One region of the Streptomyces sp. NPDC005648 genome, then DNA from elsewhere that is predicted to be linked to it. Evidence: riboswitches for the same ligand, from Rfam matches in the RefSeq annotation. Region 1 holds a riboswitch; each other region holds the start of a gene.

Region 1 (3,269 bases):
GCCCGGTTCAGGTCGTCCACGGCCTTGCCGACCTTGCCGTCGTCCGCCTTGGCGTCGATCTTGTCGAGGTTCTTCTCGATGGTGTCGATGGACTCGTCGGTCCGCGAGGGGTCGGCGGCCGCGTCCCGCCCGGCCTCGTGGATCGCCTTCAGACTGTCCGCGATGGTGTCGTAGTTCCGGGCGCAGTCCAGCGAGTTGTCGACGTCGTCGGGATTGCAGCCGGTCACGAGCCCGGCGGTCAGCGCGACGGCTGCCGCGGCGGTGGCGAGGGTGGTGATACGACGTCGGCGACGACGGTTGGCGGCCATGGACGGTCTCCTCCGAAAGACGTGGCGCCGTATGCGTGGCGCTGTGTGCCCCCTACGATCCCGGCGCTCCGCCACCACCACGAGGAACCCTCCACCCGGATCGGGGGTGTAGCCCGCTACACCCCCGCCCCGACGACCGGGAAGGAGAGGCGCGGCGATCTGCGACACTGGTACAGCCATGCCTAAGCCCGGAGAACTCACATTCGTCGCCCCCCGCGGAGCCCAGAAGCCGCCGCGGCATCTTGCCGATCTCACGCCTGCCGAGCGCAAGGAGGCGGTTGCCGAGATCGGTGAGAAGCCGTTTCGCGCCAAGCAGCTCTCGCAGCACTACTTCGCGCGCTACGCGCACGACCCGGCGGAGTGGACCGACATCCCGGCCGCGGCGCGCCCCAAGCTGCGGGAGGCGCTGCTTCCCGAGCTGATGACCGTCGTACGGCATCTGTCGACCGACCAGGGGACCACGCGCAAGACGCTGTGGCGGCTGTTCGACGGGACGCTCGTCGAGTCCGTGCTGATGCGGTACCCGGACCGGGTGACCATGTGTATCAGCTCACAGGCCGGATGCGGTATGAACTGTCCGTTCTGCGCCACCGGACAGGCCGGTCTCGACCGGAATCTGTCCACCGCCGAGATCGTGCATCAGATCGTCGACGGGATGCGGGCGCTCAGGGACGGAGAGGTGCCGGGCGGGCCCGCGCGGCTGTCCAACATCGTCTTCATGGGGATGGGCGAGCCGCTCGCCAACTACAAGCGCGTGGTCGGCGCCGTCCGAGCCCTCACCGACCCCAGCCCCGACGGGCTCGGGCTCTCGCAGCGCGGTATCACCGTCTCGACCGTCGGACTGGTCCCGGCCATCCACCGGTTCGCCGACGAGGGCTTCAAGTGCCGGCTCGCCATCTCGCTGCACGCCCCGGACGACGAGCTGCGCGACACCCTCGTCCCCGTGAACACGCGGTGGAAGGTGCGCGAGGTCCTCGACGCCGGGTTCGAGTACGTCGAGAAGAGCGGACGGCGGCTGAGCATCGAGTACGCGCTCATCCGCGACATCAATGACCAGGCCTGGCGCGGAGACCGACTCGGGCGGCTGCTCCGGGGCAAGCCGGTGCACGTCAACCTCATTCCGCTCAACCCGACCCCCGGCTCGAAGTGGACCGCGTCCCGGCCGGCGGACGAGAAGGCGTTCGTCGAGGCCATCGCCGCGCACGGTGTGCCGGTGACCATCCGGGACACCCGTGGTCAGGAGATCGACGGGGCCTGTGGACAGCTCGCCGCCACCGAGCGGTAACCTGACCGGGTCATACGCACATCTTCGTTCGCACGTCTTCGTTTCGTACGACATCTTCATATCCGACAGGGGAGCGCGACAGCGCTGAGAGTGCGGCGATCGGGCCGCAGACCCTCTGAACCTCGCCCAGGTCATTCTGGGTAGGAAGTTCGGTCATCACCGTGAACATCAAGAAGTATGCGGCTGCCGTCGTCGGCCTCGGTCTCGTCACGCTGTCCGCGTGCGGGTCGGGGTCCGGCGGCAGCGGATCGGCCGGCGGCTCCAAGACGGTCACCCTCGTCAGCCATGACTCATGGGCCGTCTCGAAGAACGTCCTCGCCGACTTCGAGAAGCAGTCCGGCTACAAGGTCAGGGTCCTCAAGAGCGGCGACGCCGGACAGGCCGTCAACAAGGCGATCCTCACCAAGGACAACCCCCAGGGCGACGTCTTCTTCGGGGTCGACAACACCCTCCTCTCGCGGGCCCTCGACAACGGACTCTTCCAGTCCTACGAGGCCAAGGGCGCCGACGCCATCCTGTCCCCCTACCGCGTCGACCAGGACAAGCACCGGGTCACCCCCATCGACTACGGCGACATCTGCGTCAACTACGACAAGGCCTACTTCAGCGAGCACAAGCTGACCCCGCCCCAGTCGTTCGACGACCTGATCAAGCCGGCGTACAAGAACCTCCTCGTCACCGAGAACGCCTCCACCTCCTCGCCCGGCCTCGGCTTCCTGCTCGGCACCGCCGCCCGGTACGGCGATGGGGGCACCTCCCGCTCGAGCGAAGCCGAGAGTGGGGGAGGCTGGCAGGACTACTGGAAGAAGCTCAAGGCCAACGGCGTCAAGGTCGTCGACGGCTGGGAGCAGGCCTACAACGAGGAGTTCTCGGGCTCGGCCGGCGGCAGGAAGGCCAAGGCGGACCGCCCGCTCGTCGTCTCCTACGCCTCCTCCCCGCCCGCCGAGGTCGTCTTCGCCGACCCGCGCCCGAAGACCGCGCCGACGGGAGTGTCGTACGGGACCTGCTTCCGGCAGATCGAGTACGCGGGGCTGCTGAGCAACGCGAAGAACACCAAGGGCGGCAAGGCCTTCATCGACTTCCTGGTGGGCAAGGAGTTCCAGGAGGACATGCCGCTGAACATGTTCGTCTACCCGGTCGTCCAGGGGGCGGCCGTGCCCAAGGAGTTCACCGAGTACGGTCCCGCGGCCAAGGACCCCGAGACCATGGCGCCGACGAAGATCGCCGCCGACCGTGACCAGTGGGTCAAGTCGTGGACGTCGCTCGTACTGAGGTAGCGCCCCGGCCCTCCAGGACCAGGGTCTCGCGCGGGAACGCGGCGCGGCTCGGGCTGATGGCCCTGCCCGTCGCGTTCTTCGCGGTGTTCTTCGCCTGGCCCGTCGCCGCGATCGTGGCGCGCGGGCTGAAGGTGGACGGGACCTGGCGGTTCGGCCGGCTCCTGGACGTCGTCACCCAGTCCGACATCCGGCACGTCCTGTGGTTCACCACCTGGCAGGCGCTCGCCTCCACCGCGCTCACGCTGCTGATCGCGCTCCCGGGCGCGTACGTCTTCGCGCGCTTCGACTTCCCCGGCAAGCAGGTGCTGCGGGCCGTCGTCACCGTTCCCTTCGTACTGCCGACGGTCGTCGTCGGTACGGCGTTCCTCGCGCTCGTCGGACGCGGCGGACTGCTCGACG
Region 2 (3,269 bases), on a different contig from region 1:
TAGGTGATGACGCCGGTCTTGACGTCGTCCCGGTTGGGCAGGCCCAGGTGCTCCTTGGGCGTCACGTAGCAGAGCATCGCCGTGCCCCACCAGGCGATCATCGCGGCGCCGATGCCCGAGGTGATGTGGTCGTACGCGGGCGCGACGTCCGTCGTCAGCGGGCCGAGCGTATAGAACGGGGCTTCATCGCAGATCTCCTGCTGAAGTTCGATGTTCTCCTTGATCTTGTGCATCGGGACATGTCCCGGGCCCTCGATCATCGTCTGTACGTGGAAACGCTTGGCGATCGTGTTGAGTTCCCCGAGCGTCCTCAACTCCGCGAACTGTGCCTCGTCGTTGGCGTCCGCGATCGAACCGGGCCTCAGACCGTCGCCGAGCGAATACGTGACGTCGTAGGCGGCGAGGATCTCGCAGAGTTCCTCGAAGTTCTCGTAGAGGAAGCTCTCCTTGTGGTGTGCGAGGCACCAGGCCGCCATGATCGAGCCTCCGCGCGAGACGATGCCCGTCTTGCGGTTGGCGGTGAGCGGCACGAACGGCAGTCGGACGCCCGCGTGGACGGTCATGTAGTCCACGCCCTGCTCGGCCTGTTCGATGACCGTGTCCTTGTAGATCTCCCAGGTCAGTTCCTCGGCACGGCCGTCGACCTTCTCCAGGGCCTGGTAGAGCGGCACGGTGCCGATGGGGACGGGGGAGTTGCGCAGCACCCATTCGCGGGTGGTGTGGATGTTGCGGCCGGTGGACAGGTCCATGACTGTGTCGGCGCCCCAGCGGGTCGCCCAGGTCATCTTCTCCACCTCCTCCTCGATGGAGGACGTCACCGCGGAGTTGCCGATGTTGGCGTTCACCTTCACCAGGAACCGCTTGCCGATGATCATCGGCTCGATCTCCGGGTGATTGACGTTCGCCGGCAGCACCGCACGGCCCGCCGCGATCTCCTCGCGTACGACTTCCGGCGCGACGTTCTCCCGTACGGCCACGAACTCCATCTCGGGCGTGATCTCACCCCGACGTGCGTACGCCAGTTGCGTCACCGCCCCGCCGTCCCGGCTTCGGCGCGGCAGGCGAGGCCGACCGGGGAAGACCGCGTCGAGGTTGCGCAGGTCGCCTCCCCGCGGAGAGGTGTGCTTGATGCCGTCGTCCTCGGGACGGACCGGGCGGCCCGCGTACTCCTCGGTGTCACCGCGGGCGATGATCCAGTTCTCCCGCACCGGAGTGAGGCCCCGACGGACATCCGTCTCGGCAAGCGGATCGGTGTACGGGCCCGAGGTGTCGTAGAGCGTGACCGACTGCCCGTTGGTGAGATGCACCTGGCGGACCGGCACCCGCAGGTCGGGGCGCGAACCCTCGACGTACGCCTTGTGCCAGCCGATGGACTTCCCGGCCTCGCCGTTCTGAGTGGAGGCAGGCGTGCGTGCGTCCTTGATGGTCATGAGACCTACTCCCTACGCCGGCATTACCCGGTAACAGGTTCAGCGGTCGACGCAGCGGCTTCCATCTGTCGATGTTTCGTGGTCCGTGGCGAACATCACCCGAGTTCGGTGATGTTCCACGTGAAACATCGCTGGGACGGAGGTCAGCGCCCTCTCAGCCCGGTGCTCCGAGCTCCCGCGTGTGCAAAGGTGCCTCCACGCTAGCGTCAATTCGGGCGCGCTGAACAGAGGGCCCCTGTCGTTCTTGCGATGATCGGGCGGTGACCACCACGCATCAGCCCCCGTATCCGCCACCGGAGCCGCCCCGCCGGCCCGGCCCCGGAAGCGCCGACGGCCGCGCTCCCGGCGCGGGCTACGAGCAGAGGCACGGCTATGGGCACACGTACGAACAGGGCGGCGGGCAGGGGCCCTCGGGCTCCGGGCACGCCGGTCCTGGGCACGCGGGTCCTGGGCATGCCGGTCCTGGGCACCTCGGTCATGCGCAGGGAGAGCACGCGCACGCAGACCATGGGCACGGAGATGGGCACGGTGTGCCAGGACACGGCGCCCAAGGGCACGGCCTTCAGGGGCACAGCGGTCATGGATCCGGCTCCGGGGGCGGCCACGGCCACAGTCACAGCCATGGCCCGGCGGCACCCGTCTCCAAGCATCTGCGCAAGGTCATCGCGGCGATCCTCATCCCGTTCGCCGCGGCCGTCGTGGTCGGGCTTGTGATGCTGTGGCCAGGTGGGGCCCCGGGGCATCAACGCACGGGGGTGGGTTTCGACCGGCAGACCCAGCAGGCGACCGTCACCAAGGTCGTGAGCGTGAGCTGCAAGTCCGTCAACGCTTCTGGCGGAAGCTCGACCGGCGATACGTCCGTCGGTGGGAGCTCCTCCCCCCAGAAACTGTCCGACAACGCCTGCAAGAAGGCGACGGTCCGCGTCGACAGCGGCAAGGACAAGGGCCGTACGTTCACCGAGATCGTGCAGCCCGACCAGTCCCGGCAGCTGCACGAGGGCGAGAAGGTCGTGGCGGCCTACGAGCCCTCGGCCCCCAAGGACCTGCAGTACTCGGTCACCGACGTCAACCGGCGCTTCCCGATGGCGCTGCTCGCCGGTATCTTCGCGGTCGCCGTCGTGATCGTCGGCCGGTTGCGGGGCGTGATGGCACTGGTCGCGCTCGCGATCAGCTTCCTGATCCTCAACTTCTTCATTCTGCCCGCGATCCTGCAGGGCTCGAACCCGCTGCTCGTGGCGGTGATCGGGTCGAGCGCCATCATGCTGATCGCCCTCTACATGTGCCACGGTCTGTCGGCACGGACCTCCGTGGCGGTCCTGGGCACGTTGATCTCGCTGGTGCTGATCGGTGTGCTCGGCTCGCTGTTCATCGGCTGGGCGGCGCTCACCGGCAACACCGACGACAACACCGGCCTCATCCACGGTCTGTATCCGTCGATCGACATGAGCGGTCTGCTGCTCGCGGGCGTCATCATCGGCTCGCTGGGTGTCCTCGACGATGTGACGGTCACCCAGACATCGGCGGTGTGGGAGCTGCACGAGGCGAACCCGTCCACGGGCTGGCGCGGCCTGTACCGGGCCGGCATCCGCATCGGCCGCGACCACATCGCGTCCGTCGTGAACACCCTGGTGCTCGCCTACGCGGGTGCCGCTCTGCCATTGCTGCTGCTCTTCTCCATCGCGCAGAGCAGTGTGGGCACGGTCGCCAACAGCGAGCTGGTCGCGGAGGAGATCGTCCGCACCCTGGTGGGCTCGATCGGCCTGGTCGCCTCGGTACCGGTCACGACGCTGCTCGCGGCCTTGGTGGTCTCCGCGGACCGACCGGGACAGGGGACGACCA
Region 3 (3,269 bases), on a different contig from region 1:
CCGGCCGTGTTCGGCAGCACCCGGATGCCGAGCCGGTCGAGGACGGACAGCACGGAACCGTGCACCGACGGGTCCACCCGGCGCATGGCGACCGTGGTCAGCTCGGTGCCGGACTCGACGAGCGCCCGCTCCAGCACCTCCAGGCTGGGGGCGCCGCCGGTGCCCATGATCAGGCGGGACGTGAAGGACGTACCGCCGAGGACGAAGGGGTCGTCGGCCATGGGTCAGCCTCCTTGGACGGCGGTCAGGACCTCGACGCGGTCCCCCTCGGAGAGGGGTGTCGCGGGCCACTGGGCGCGCGGGACGACGGTCTCGTTCAGGGCGGCGGCCACTCCGGAGGGAGCCGGGGTCAGGGCGCGCACGACGGTGTCGAGGGCCGTGCCGGGGGCGAACTCCCGCGCCTGACCGTTGACGGAGATGTTCATGCCGGCTGCTCCACGCGGGTGAAGCGCCTCGGGGTGAACGGGCGGGCCACCTCCGGGAGGTCACCGGTGGCCAGGGCGTGCGCCAGGGCGTCGCCGGTGACCGGGGTGAGCAGCACGCCGTTGCGGTAGTGGCCGGTGGCCAGCAGCAGGCCGTCCAGCCCGCTCGGGCCGAGCAGGGGCGCGTTGTCGGGGGAGCCCGGGCGCAGCCCGGCCCGGGTCTCCGTCAGGGGCAGCTCGGTGATGCCAGGGACCAGCTCGTGCGCGTCGCGCAGCAGCTCGTACACCCCGCCCGCGGTGACCGTGGTGTCCCAGCCCAGCTCCTCGCTGGTCGCGCCGATCACCAGCTCGCCGTTCTCGCGCGGCACCAGGTAGACATGGCTGCCCCGGACCACCGCGCGCACGGTACGGCTCAGGAAGGGCGCGTGGCGCTTCGGCACGGTCAGCCGCAGCACCTGCCCCTTCACGGGCCGTACGGGCGGCAGGACGTCGTCCGGGACGCCCGGCAGCCGCCCGCTGAGGCTCCCCGCGGCCAGTACCACCTGGCCCGCGCCCAGCTCGGTGCCGTCGGCCGTGGTGACACCCGCGGCCCGGTCCCGTACGACCTCGAAACGCTCGGCCCACACCCGGTGGAAGACGACCCCCGCCCGTTCGCACGCGGCCACGAGCGCGCCCGCCAGGCGCCGCGGGTCGATCTGGTGGTCGCCGTCGGCCCTGAGCCCCCCGCGCACGCCCGGCGCGAGCATCGGCTCCAGGCGCCGGCAGTCGCGCCCGGACAACCACTCGGACTCCAGCCCCGACTGCCGCTGCAGCGCGTGCAGTTCGCGCAGATGGGCGCGGTCGTCGGCGTCCAGGGCGACGGCGAGGGTGCCGCACCGCCGGTAGCCGAGGTCGTGGCCGGTGGCGTCGGTGAGCTCGGCCGCGAAGTCGGGGTAGCGACGGGCCGAGGCGAGGTTCAGACCGAGCAGGGTCTGCTCGCCGTAGTGCAGCTCCGTGACGGCGGCGAGCATCCCGGCGGCCACCCGGGCGGCCCCGCCGCCCGGCTCCGGGTCCACGACGGCGGTGGCGAACCCGCGCTGCGCGGCCCGCCACGCCGTGACCAGGCCGATGATCCCGCCCCCGACGACGAGGACGTCTGACGTACGTGACGACATGGGCGTCCAGCCCCTCCCTTCGCCGGCATGACCCGGATCAGGTTCGTACGGTCGGAGGCCGCCAGCCTCCCTCTCAGCCCGGTGCGTCCGGGCTCCCGCGAGTGCTTGTACGTCGGCCACCCTAGCCCGAGCCCCGACGCTCGGTAAGGGAGCCTCCGGCCGCCTCGTCGCTCACCGGCGGTGTGCAACAGCTCACGGAGCACGACCCCTGACTGACAATTTGTCAGTTGTCTATGGTGATCAGGTGAGCGAGCAGACGACGCAGTCTCAGCGGCGGGTGGTCGTGGTCGGCGCGGGCATGGCCGGCGTACAGACCGCGGTGGCCCTGCGCGAACAGGGCTTCCAGGGCACCGTCACCCTGATCGGCGCCGAGCCCCACCAGCCGTACGACCGGCCACCGCTGTCCAAGGCCGTCCTGCTCGGCAAGTCGGAGGGCTCCGCCTTCGACGTCGACTTCGAGGCGCTCGGCATCGAACTGCGGCTGGGGCGCGAGGTGCTGGGCGTGCGCCCCGGCGAGCACGAACTGGACACCGAGGCCGGACCGGTCCCGTACGAGGTCCTGGTCCTCGCCACCGGCGCCGAACCCATCATGCTGCCCGGCGCCGAGGGGGTGCCCGGCGTCCATCTGCTGCGCACCCTGGACGACGCCGAGCGGCTGCGGCCCGTGCTCGCCCGGCAGCACGACATCGTGGTCGTCGGCGCGGGCTGGATCGGCGCCGAGTTCGCCACCGCCGCGCGCGAGGCGGGCTGCGCGGTGACCGTGGTGGAGGCCGCCGACCGGCCGCTTGCGGGCGCCCTGCCCGCCGAGGTGGCCGCGCCCATGGCCGCCTGGTACGACGACGCGGGCGCCGTGCTGCGCACCCGCGCGCGCGTGGAGCGCGTCGAACCCGGCGCGGTCGTCCTCGACGACGGCACGCGCGTGCCCGCGGGCGCCGTGGTGGTCGGCATCGGCGCCCGCCCCGCGACCGCCTGGCTGGCCGGTTCCGGCATCGCCCTCGGGGCCCACCGCGAGGTCGTGGCCGACGACCGTCTGCGCACCTCGGCACCGGACGTCTACGCGGTCGGCGACTGCGCCTCCTTCCCCTCGGGCCGGTACGGCGAGCGGCTGCTGGTCCACCACTGGGACAACGCCCTCCAGGGCCCGCGCACGGTCGCGGCGAACATCATCGGCGAGGCCACGGGGGAGCTCCCGGTGGTCTACGACCCCGTCCCGTACTTCTGGTCCGAGCAGTTCGGCCGCTTCGTCCAGTACGCCGGCCACCACGCGTCCGCCGACCGGACCGTCTGGCGCGGTGAGCCGTCCGGACCCGCCTGGTCGGTCTGCTGGCTGCGCGAGAACCGCCTGGTCGCTCTGCTGGCGGTGGGCCGGCCGCGCGACCTGGCCCAGGGACGGCGGCTGATCGAGGCCGGCACCGCGATGGACGCGGAACTGCTGGCGGACCCGGCGAGGCCTCTGAAATCGGTCACGGCGTGACACTTCCCCCCTGGTCGGACGGTCCCGACTTCCGACTGTCAGTGCCGGATGGCAGGCTTGTCCCGTGACCGAGATTGACGCAAAGATCGATGCTCTCGTCCCCGCCTGGCTCACCGTGCCCGACATCGCCGAGCTGCTCGGCATCGACGTGGTGCGTGTGCGGCAGCTGATCAAGGAGGGTCAGCTCATCGCCGTACGCCGTGGTGAGAACCGCGCGCT

What was found. Region 1 has a riboswitch for thiamine pyrophosphate ahead of ABZT17_RS25310 (thiamine ABC transporter substrate-binding protein). Riboswitches for the same ligand answer to the same signal wherever they lie in the genome.
Region 2: another riboswitch for thiamine pyrophosphate. It lies ahead of thiC (phosphomethylpyrimidine synthase ThiC); the one in region 1 lies ahead of ABZT17_RS25310 (thiamine ABC transporter substrate-binding protein).
Region 3: another riboswitch for thiamine pyrophosphate. It lies ahead of thiO (glycine oxidase ThiO); the one in region 1 lies ahead of ABZT17_RS25310 (thiamine ABC transporter substrate-binding protein).

Annotation. Positions count from the first base shown of each region.
Region 1 is NZ_JBEXCS010000046.1:67,100-70,368, forward strand. It holds gene ABZT17_RS25300 (hypothetical protein) at 1-308, opposite strand, end outside; gene rlmN (23S rRNA (adenine(2503)-C(2))-methyltransferase RlmN) at 487-1,593, shown strand; TPP riboswitch at 1,651-1,758, shown strand; gene ABZT17_RS25310 (thiamine ABC transporter substrate-binding protein) at 1,755-2,870, shown strand; gene ABZT17_RS25315 (iron ABC transporter permease) at 2,927-3,269, shown strand, end outside.
Region 2 is NZ_JBEXCS010000030.1:59,212-62,480, forward strand. It holds gene thiC (phosphomethylpyrimidine synthase ThiC) at 1-1,430, opposite strand, end outside; TPP riboswitch at 1,423-1,619, opposite strand; gene ABZT17_RS19295 (YibE/F family protein) at 1,961-3,269, shown strand, end outside.
Region 3 is NZ_JBEXCS010000011.1:46,573-49,841, forward strand. It holds gene ABZT17_RS08965 (thiazole synthase) at 1-221, opposite strand, end outside; gene thiS (sulfur carrier protein ThiS) at 225-425, opposite strand; gene thiO (glycine oxidase ThiO) at 422-1,576, opposite strand; TPP riboswitch at 1,574-1,685, opposite strand; gene ABZT17_RS08980 (FAD-dependent oxidoreductase) at 1,854-3,050, shown strand; gene ABZT17_RS08985 (Rv2175c family DNA-binding protein) at 3,115-3,269, shown strand, end outside.